2 regions of the Chitinophaga sp. 22620 genome follow, and region 1 is predicted to be linked to the other one. Evidence: riboswitches for the same ligand, from Rfam matches in the RefSeq annotation. Region 1 holds a riboswitch; the other holds the start of a gene.
What was found. Region 1 has a riboswitch for cobalamin ahead of ACTJIK_RS04750 (TonB-dependent receptor plug domain-containing protein). Riboswitches for the same ligand answer to the same signal wherever they lie in the genome.

Region 1 (4,901 bases):
GCAGGGCAGCGCAGGCCGGGAAAATGAGGGATTCATGCCCGCCCCAGCTTACCGCCATCAGGAAGTGCTGCAACGCATTGCAGAACCTTTCCACCTGCGCCGCGCTGCCGGCTTTCAGCTGTATGGTGAAGAGGCCCGCAGCCCCTTTCATTTGCTGCTGTGCCAGTTCGTATTGCGGGAAATCAGGATCGAGGGGATAAAATACTTTCTCTACCTGCGGTTGCTTTTTGAGCCACTGGCAAATATCCTGCGCGCTTTCGCGGCTGCGCTTCAGCCTTATTTCCATCGTGCGCAGGCCGCGAAGGAGCAGCCATGCGGAGAAAGGCGCTATCACGCTGCCCACGCTCAGGAATTCGGACACGAATATCTTCCGCAGCAGTTCCCTGCTGCCGGTCAGCACGCCCGCCACCGTATCGCTGTGGCCGCTGATGAACTTAGTGCCCGATTGCAGGCAAAGGTCGATGCCGAGCCCGGCGGGCTGCTGGTAAAGGGGCGTACTGTAGCTGTTATCGAGGATGGTGATGATGCCTTTGGTTTTCGCCAGTTTGGTGATGGCCGCAATATCCTGCAATTCGAAGGTGAAGGAATTGGGCGATTCCAGGTAAATGAGGCGGGTATTGGGTTGGATGGCTTTTTCAAAATTATCTGTGCATGCTCCATCTACAAAAGTGGTTTGCACACCGAAGCGTGGAAGGATATTTTCCATGATCTGGCGGGCCCAGTTGTACGGGTCTTTCACGCAAACCACGTGATCGCCCTGCTGCACCTGCGAAAGCACGGCTACAAAAATAGCCGCCGCCCCGCTGCCGAACACGAGCGCGTCTTCCGCGCCATCCAGCGCCGCCAGCTTTTTCCGGAGGATGTCTACCGTTGGATTATTGCCCCTGCTGTAAAGAAAACCTTTATACTCATCCTGCAACAGCGCCCGCATATCCGCTACGGTATCGAATGCAAAATTGCTCGTTTGCATAATGGGCGGGGCGATGGCGTTGAAATAGAGCTCCCGGTCTTCCCCTAACTGATTGATAATATAAGATAGATCCATAGTTCAGATTATTGCTCTCCAGGGTTCAGGTTTTTTTCCGCACCACATACCGCATAAAAATGTAGATCGGCAGGCCTGCCACAAACCACACCATGCCGCCCAGCGCCTGGCCCAGGTCGTTTATAAAAATATTGACCGTTACGAAAAGATATACCGTAATAAAAAACGCGGGAAGAAAGGGATAGAGCTTCATTTTGTAGATGCCCTGCCCGTCCAGGTGCGCCGTCTTTTTCCTTAACACAAAGATAGTGGCCGCCGCCGAGGCCAGCCCGATAGAATCGAACAGCATGACGTAACGGATGATCGTATCGAAATTGCTGAGGAAATACAGCAAACCGATCACCAATGCGGCGAATACGGTCAATGCCACTTCCTGCACCTGCGTTTTGCTGTTCACCCGCTTGAAGATGCCCGGCAACACGCCGTCTTCCGCCATGGCGTAATACATCCTCGGGTTCGACATCAGGTTCACGTTCGCGTATCCCAGCACGGACATGAACAGCAGCACGCTCGTGACCTTGAATCCATATTCCCCGAAGAACGCACCCGCCATCCGCGCCGCCAGCGCATCGGTGGTTTTCAGCTGCTCGAAGCCGATCACTTTCACATAAGCGTAATTCACCGTGATGTAAAGCAGCAGGATGATCCCGATGCCCAGCATGATGGCTTTCGGCATGTTCTTCGATGGTTCCCTTACATCGCTGCCGAAATTGATGGTTTGCTGGTAACCGCCGTAGGTAAAAAAAACCGGCACCAGCGCGGCGCCGAAGATGTATGCCCAGCCATGCGGCGTAGACACGGACGCCGCCGTTTGCGGCGGCGCCACGTTGTTGCTGAAAGCGGCAAGGCACAGCAGCAATACCAGCGTGATCTTAAACACTGTCAGCACATTCTGCCAGCTGGCGCTCATCCGGATGCCCGACAGGTTGATCAGGTACAGCACCAGCACGGCCCCGATCGCGATGGCCTTGCGGCCGCCTTCGTGCTGGATGGTTTCGGGAAGCAGCACGGGGCCGATATATTCAGCGCCCACGATACAAACGGCCGCGATAGATGCGGCGTTCGATATCAGGAGCGTCCAGTTGATCATAAAGGAATAAGCGGGATGGAAACCGTAAGACAGCACTTTATAGAACCCGCCCGCCACGGGAAAGCGGCTGCCGATCTCCGCATAAGTGAGCGCCCCGCAAAGGGTTACCAGTCCTCCCAGCACCCATACCATAAAGAACAACAAAGGAGTGCCGGTTTCCCGTGCTACGCTCACAGGCGTCCTGAAAATCCCCATCCCTATGACCAGCCCCACTACGATCATAGTGAGGTCGAACGGGCCAAGCTTTGGTTTAATGCTCATAACTACAAGATAACCGATTAACCGATTATTTACATAAAATATCCGTAGGTTTGCCCCCGGTAAACGGTTGCCCCTGATCTTGATCGGGCATTAATAGGGAATCCGGTGTAAATCCGGAGCTATCCCCGTAGCTGTAAACCCGCCGCCTGCATCCCATGCAGCGCGATGTTTTCCGGAAATCCTCCAACCACTGTTCCGACAAAGGAGCGGGAAGGTACCTCCGGGAAGCGGGTGAGCCAGAAGACCTGCCGCATACCTTCCATTCCCTGCTTCGGGTGAAAGCAGAGAGCATGTTGCACTTATTCAATTTATAGACGTACATGAAAAAGAAAAGCTCAGTGCTTACTTTCGGCTTGCTGGCTATATGCTATGCAGCTTCCGCGCAAGATTCCGCGCAGGTTTCCCAGCTCAACACTTTTGTGGTGACTGCCACCAAATTCGCTAAAAAACAAAGCGAAACCGGTAAAGTGCTCACCGTGATCACCAGCCAGCAGCTTTCCCGGAGCGCAGGCCGCACGGTAGCCGACGTATTGAACGAACAGGCCGGCATCGTGATCAACGGTGTGGGCTCCAACCCCGGCAAGAACAGGGAGTTGTATTTCCGCGGCGCCACCAGCCAATACACCCCCATCCTCATGGACGGTATTCCCGTGGCGGACGCCACCGGCCTTACCGGCAGCGCCATCGACCTCCGTCTGCTGCCTGTGGACCAGGTAGAGCGCATCGAGATACTGCGCGGCACGCAAAGCACCCTGTATGGGGCGGATGCGATCGCCGGCGTGGTGAACATCATCACCAAAAAAGGCGGGGGCAAACCCGTGAGCGCTTACGGCGACCTCGTATGGGGAAGCAACCGCAGCCTGAAAGGCTCCCTGGGCCTGCGCGGGCAGCAGGATAACGTGGATTACAACGTGAGCTTCACCCATTATGTAACAGACGGTATCTCCGAAGCCGCGCCTTTCGATACCATCAAAGAACCCACCTTCGACCGCGACGGCATCCGGCAGAACGCCTTTATGGCCAGCGTAGGCATACAGGCTACAGAGCAGCTGAAACTGCGCCCATTCCTCTTTTACAGCGACTACAAAAGCCGCTACGACGGCGGCCCTTTCCAGGACGCGCAGGTGAACAACAACCAGTCTGACCTCATCCATACCGGCATCCGCGGTGATTATGACCTCAACGGGAAAGGACAGGTACACGCCAACTTCGCCTACCAGAAAGTAACCCGCCGCGACGAAAGCGCCTGGGGCGTAACCAACCTCGACGGCCGTTCGTACTTCGGCGAGCTGTACGCCAACTATGACATCAACCACTGGCTGCAAGCCCTTGCCGGCGTGGAGTACCGCAAAGCAGAAATGATCGATACCGTGAACTTCCGCAACCCGTACGGCATCCGCGACCAGTACAACACCAGCCCTTACGCCGCGCTGTTCATCAAAAACCTGCACGGTTTCAGCTTCGAGCTGGGCGGACGTTATACGCTGCATTCCAAATACGGCAACAACTTCACCTACACCATCAACCCCTCCTACCTTATTTCCGACAAGCTGAAAATATTCGCCAGCATTGCTTCCGGTTTCAAAGCTCCCACCCTGACAGCGTTGTACAGCATCTGGGGCAGCGAAGACCTGAAGCCGGAACACGCCACCAGCTACGAAGCCGGCGCACAGACCTTCCTATGGAACGGCAAGATCGACCTGCGCGCGGTAGTGTTCAAACGGGATATGAAAGACGTGATCGCGTACATCAACAACAAATACGTGAACTTCAATAAACAGAACGATAAAGGTCTTGAAGTGGAACTGGCCGTACAGCCTGCCAAAGGCCTGAACGTAAAAGTATCTTACGCTTATGTGGACGGAGAGGTGACCACCCAGGCCTCTCCCGGCAAAGACACCACCTACAGCAACCTGGTGCGCCGCCCCAACCATACCGGCACGCTGAATGTAGGTTACCAGGTCACCAAACACCTGTTTGTAAGCAGCACCCTCCGCCACACCGGCAGCCGCTACGACCTGTATTATCCGCCGTTCCCGCAGCCCATGGAAAACAAGCCACTGGAGGCGTACACCCTGCTGGACGCTTATGTTGAATACCGTTTTTCGCCAAAGGCCAACATTTTCTTCAACGCAAATAATATCACCAATAACAAAAAATACTGGGAAATTTATGGCTACTCGGTGTTAGGCTTCAACATGGCCGCCGGGATATCCTTTTCACTGTAATCAATAAATTCACAACAGATGTCAATCAGGAACCTACAGCCCCGCTTCTTCGTTCTGCTGCTGTTCATCATCGTGGCAGGCGTGCTGCGCATCACCGCCGCGGGCAATATCACGCCTTTTTCCAATTTCTCGCCGGTAGGCGCCATGGCGCTGTTTGGCGGGGCATGTTTTGCGGATAAATGGAAAGGATATGTATTTCCCCTGCTCACGCTTTTCCTCAGCGACGTGATCATGATGCAAACGGTATACAAAGCCTATTCCAACGGCTTTATGTTCA
Region 2 (4,901 bases), 1.1 Mb from region 1:
GGCTACGCGCATGAACATGTGCTGGGGGCGTTCGGCGATCTTGCCGTCGATCTTCAGCAGGTAAGAGCGTTCCAGCGTTTTGAAACCGAAATAATCGAAAGCGAAGTCGCGGTCGTAAATGATAGTGGAATCCAGGATGTCTGCATTCTTGCGGATCACGTCCCATACTTCATCGCTCAGCAGGCCGGCGGGTTTGCCGGTCTTCGGGTCGATGTATTCGTAAAGTTTCTTCATCGTCTGGGAAAACGACTTCACGGTATTTTTATGCAGGTTGCTCACCGCGATGCGGGAAGCGAGCTGCGCATAGTCCGGGTGCTTGGTGGTGAGGGAAGCGGCGGTTTCCGCAGCCAGGTTGTCCAGCTCGGTGGTGGTAACGCCGTCGTACAGGCCCTGGATCACTTTCTTCGCTACGTCTATCGAATCTACATATTCCGGCGCCAATCCGTAACACAGCTTTTCTACTCTTGCCGTAATCTTGTCAAATTTGACAGATTCCTTCCTTCCGTCTCTTTTTATAACGAACATAGTGTGATGAATTTAACTGGGTGAGTAAATATATTGTTAGGTGTATTGTTGTTGAGTCTAAAAGTCTTCGTCCAGGCTGAAAGTCTGCGTCTCTTTATTTCCCATTACGCCGGATTTCTGGTAATCGCCCACGCGTTTTTCGAAGAAGTTGGTTTTGCCCTGCAGCGAGATCATTTCCATGAAATCGAAGGGGTTGGTGCTGTTGAACATTTTGCTGCAACCCAGCGCCTGCAGCCAGCGGTCTGCCACAAACTCGATGTATTGTTTCATCAGGTCCGCATTCATGCCGATGAGGGCGGCGGGCAATGCGTCTGTGATGAATTCTTTTTCGATGGACACGGCGTCGCCGATGATCTCATGCACTTCTTTTTCGCTGAGCTTGCCGTTCAGCATGCTGTACAGCAGGCAGGCAAACTCGCAGTGCAGCCCTTCGTCGCGGCTGATAAGCTCGTTGGAGAAGGTGAGGCCGGGCATGAGGCCGCGTTTTTTCAGCCAGAAAATGGAGCAGAAGCTGCCACTGAAGAAGATGCCTTCCACTGCCGCAAACGCCACGAGACGCTGTGCGAAGGTGCCGCCTTCGATCCAGCGAAGGGCCCATTCTGCTTTTTTTCTCACCGCGGGAACGGTGTCGATGGCGTGGAAAAGGCGGTCTTTCTCCACCGGGTCTTTCACATACGTATCGATCAGCAAAGCATAAGTTTCGGAGTGGATGTTTTCCATCATGATCTGGAAGCCGTAGAAACAACGCGCTTCGGGTATCTGTACTTCGCTCATGAAGTTCACCGCCAGATTCTCGTTCACAATCCCGTCAGACGCCGCAAAAAAGGCCAGTACATGCGAAATGAAGTGGCGCTCGCCATCGTTCAGCTTCGCCCAGTCCGCCAGGTCACCGCTGAGGTCGATCTCTTCAGCGGTCCAGAAGCTGGCTTCATGGCGTTTGTATTGTTCCCAGATAGCGGGGTAATTGATCGGCAGCAGCACGAACCTGTCCTTGTTGTCTTTCAATAAGATCTCATTCTCGTTACTCATTAGTAATTTTTTATACGGTTAACTATCCATAGTTAAGTTCATTGCGATTCGCGGAGTGGGGAGACGGGAGCGCGTTATCCTAAGAGGAGGTACATCCTGGGGTCGGGCTCGCCATAACCTTATTTCGCGAAGGTTTTGACAATTACGTTGTTCTGGCAGGTCTCCTGGCTTTCCCTTGCCGGGCGCGCCTTCCCGTCCCTTCCGGAACAGTGGCGTATCTAAAAGCATCCGGCATATAGGGGATCACAGTAGCGCGTCTGCTCGTGAATTCCACACGATTCCCTATTAATTCTCCACGTTTAAGAAACGTTTGAAGCCAGCACAACGAAGTCAAGAACTGTTGCAAATGTAATGATCTAACTACCCCGTCAAAGTGATAAGTTTCCCCCATATGTGGATAAAGAATGTGGACTTTTTGGGATCGCAGAAGGGGCGTACAATTCAAGTTATTCACATCTAAAAGCAGGTAATTGGTATGATAGAAAAACAGAATGTATTGGAAATCTGGCACATATTAGAACACACTAAATGTGTGGCGAAAATTGCCCTGAAATACAAGCGTTTGAAAAATGCCGCGCTCCACGAAAAAACGCCGGGAATGTGCATCTCCCGGCGTCCTGGTATTAAGCCTGCGTTGTCTTTTTGTTAATGGGCATTAACTAAATGCGCGGCACCTTGTTGATAAACTTCTTCCTGATCACATCCTGCACAGGTACCCCGTCTATCTTGCTTTCCAGCCAGCTCACAATGTCCAGGTACAGGTAGCTCCTGCGCTCGTAAGGATTTTTCGCGATCACTTCCAGCCTGCCTTTCAGATCTTTGAACGCCGTGCGTAAAGCCTTGGGGTTGGCGTACATATTCTTGCGCAGGAATTTCAGGATCTCTTCCATCACCAGGCTCAGGTCTTTGTTCTTCGCAATGAAGTGATACACGGATTTGATCAGGTATTCCACCAGGCTGTAGTTCTCCAGCTCGTAATGCGCGATCAGGTGAAGGATGCGCGCGAAACATTGTATGTCCGCCCGCAGGTTGCCTATCCGCAGCTGGATGATCTTGTTCAGGTAAACGATCGCATTGTTATTGTCGCCGCTTCCGAAATAAAGGCAGGCGATCTTGTAATAAAATACCAGCACGCGGTGCTGGTCCACCGTGAGCTGGTGCTCTGATATCTTGCACTCCACTTCGCCCACCAGCTTCAGCCCCTCGGAAAAAGTGCCGTCCAGGAAGTGCCGGTTGATCTTCCCGGTATAGAGGTACACGAACGCGGACGTACGTGTGTTCTCATTCATGCTCTCTTCTTTATCGGTAATGAACTGTTCCATTTCCGACAGCACCTCGGTGAATTTATCGTGGTTCATCGTGTGGAAATGCGCCGTGAGCAGGTTGTGCATCGCTTTGATGTACAGGTCCACATCGGTATCGCGCAGGCCGGGATATTCGGTGAACAGGTCCACCCACTTCTGGGTATACCGGTAATACATCACGAAATCCTGCAGGATATAGTAGTACCAGCAGTAAGCCTGGTAAAGGTAAATGCGTTCATAAAAGCTCATGCTGCCCTGCTGCACGGCCGGCAGGTTGGCCTCGAAGAAGGACTTCAGCATCAGCGAATCCTTCTCATCGCGCGCATGCCCCAGCTTGAGGTACATGCCGTACATCCTTAGCGCCAGGGTGCTCAGCTTGCTTACATTGTTCAGTTGCTCGTTGATGATCCGGCTTTCGTCGCTCAGCTCTTCCGCCCGGTTGTCCAGGCTGCGGGTAATGTGCCTGCTTTCGATGAGCTTTTCAAATTCCACGATCTCGAAATACAGCATCACTTCCTCCTGCTCCCGCGCGCTGGTTTTGGCCTTAGCCAGTATCTTGAGGCTCTGGTTGTACAGCCCCTTGTTGTACAGCACCCGGGCATAGTCCAGCTGCTCCCGCAGCTCTATCAGGGGATCTTTTGTTTTATATAACAGCCGTAAGGTGGTGAGAAGATGTTTGTACAGGTGGGCCTTTACATTGCTCAACTGCTGTTTCCTGATGTCCGGAACCCGCTTCAGTATCTGCTCTTCGTCGTATTCCTTCATTTTGTCCAGTGTGTTGAACAATTGTATGAAAAGCACGTCTTCTTTCGTATTATCCCGGTTGAAGGCAAGCTGGAAGTTCCTCTTTTCAGCTTTTGTGAGCGTTTTTATTAATATGAACAAGGCATCATTCTGCGTGTTGGGCATCGTTGTTACTGGATTGTAAATTATTGACCTTCAATAGGTTAATAGTTATATATCGCCTTTGCGAATCGTAATAATGACAAATTTAACGATCTGTGGTTTAAATGTGTCAATTAGATTTGAAGGAGTAAATAGGAAGGAAAGCAAATTTAAGGAGAAAATATGGGGAAAACATTATTTGACAAGATCTGGGACAGCCATATCGTAACCAGCAGGCCGGGGTTCCCGGATGCGGTGTACATCAACACCCATTTCATTCACGAAGTGACCAGCCCGCAGGCTTTTGACGGGCTCCGCAAGCGGAACATTCCCGTGTTCAGGCCTGGAAAGACCCGTGCCACGGCAGACCATAACGTACCTACCCTCAACCAGCACCTCCCCATCAAAGAGGCCCTGAGCCGCAAGCAGGTGGAGATGCTGACGAAAAATACCGCCGAATTCGGTGTGGAGCTGTACGGCCTCGGCCATCCTTACCAGGGCATTGTGCATGTGATAGGGCCGGAGCTGGGTATTACCCTGCCGGGCATGACCATCGTGTGCGGCGACAGTCACACCTCCACCCACGGCGCTTTCGGGGCGGTGGCCTTCGGCATCGGCACCTCGGAAGTGGAGCAGGTGCTGGCTACCCAGTGCATCCTGCAATACAAGCCCAAAAGGATGAAGATCGAAGTGAAAGGGCAGCTGAAAAAAGGAGTGGTGTCCAAAGACATCATTTTATATATCATTTCGCAGATCTCCGCATCGGGCGCTACGGGTTATTTCGTGGAATACGCGGGCGAGGCCATCCGCAGCCTGAGCATGGAAGCGCGCATGACCATCTGCAACATGAGCATCGAAATGGGCGCCAGGGGCGGGCTGATTGCGCCGGACCAGGTTACCTTCGATTATATCAAAGGCCGCGAGTTTGCACCCAAAGGCGCGGACTGGGACAAGGCGGTGGCCTACTGGCAAACCCTGCACACCGATGCGGACGCACAGTTCGACAAAGTGCTGGAATTTGACGCGGCGGATATTGAGCCGCAGATCACCTACGGCACCAATCCCGGCATGGGCATGGGCGTAACCCGCCACATTCCCGCCCTGGCGGAGATCGACGAGAAAGAGCAGCCATCTTTCTCCAAATCCCTCCAGTACATG

Region 2: another riboswitch for cobalamin. It lies ahead of ACTJIK_RS09210 (ribonucleoside-diphosphate reductase small subunit); the one in region 1 lies ahead of ACTJIK_RS04750 (TonB-dependent receptor plug domain-containing protein).

What each region holds. Positions count from the first base shown of each region.
Region 1 is NZ_JBQEMV010000001.1:1,110,375-1,115,275, reverse strand. It holds gene ACTJIK_RS04760 (trans-sulfuration enzyme family protein) at 1-1,045, opposite strand, end outside; gene ACTJIK_RS04755 (APC family permease) at 1,071-2,396, opposite strand; cobalamin riboswitch at 2,444-2,663, shown strand; gene ACTJIK_RS04750 (TonB-dependent receptor plug domain-containing protein) at 2,717-4,624, shown strand; gene ACTJIK_RS04745 (DUF6580 family putative transport protein) at 4,643-4,901, shown strand, end outside.
Region 2 is NZ_JBQEMV010000001.1:2,241,361-2,246,261, forward strand. It holds gene ACTJIK_RS09205 (ribonucleoside-diphosphate reductase subunit alpha) at 1-525, opposite strand, end outside; gene ACTJIK_RS09210 (ribonucleoside-diphosphate reductase small subunit) at 583-1,554, opposite strand; cobalamin riboswitch at 1,692-1,890, opposite strand; gene ACTJIK_RS09215 (hypothetical protein) at 2,214-3,767, opposite strand; gene leuC (3-isopropylmalate dehydratase large subunit) at 3,927-4,901, shown strand, end outside.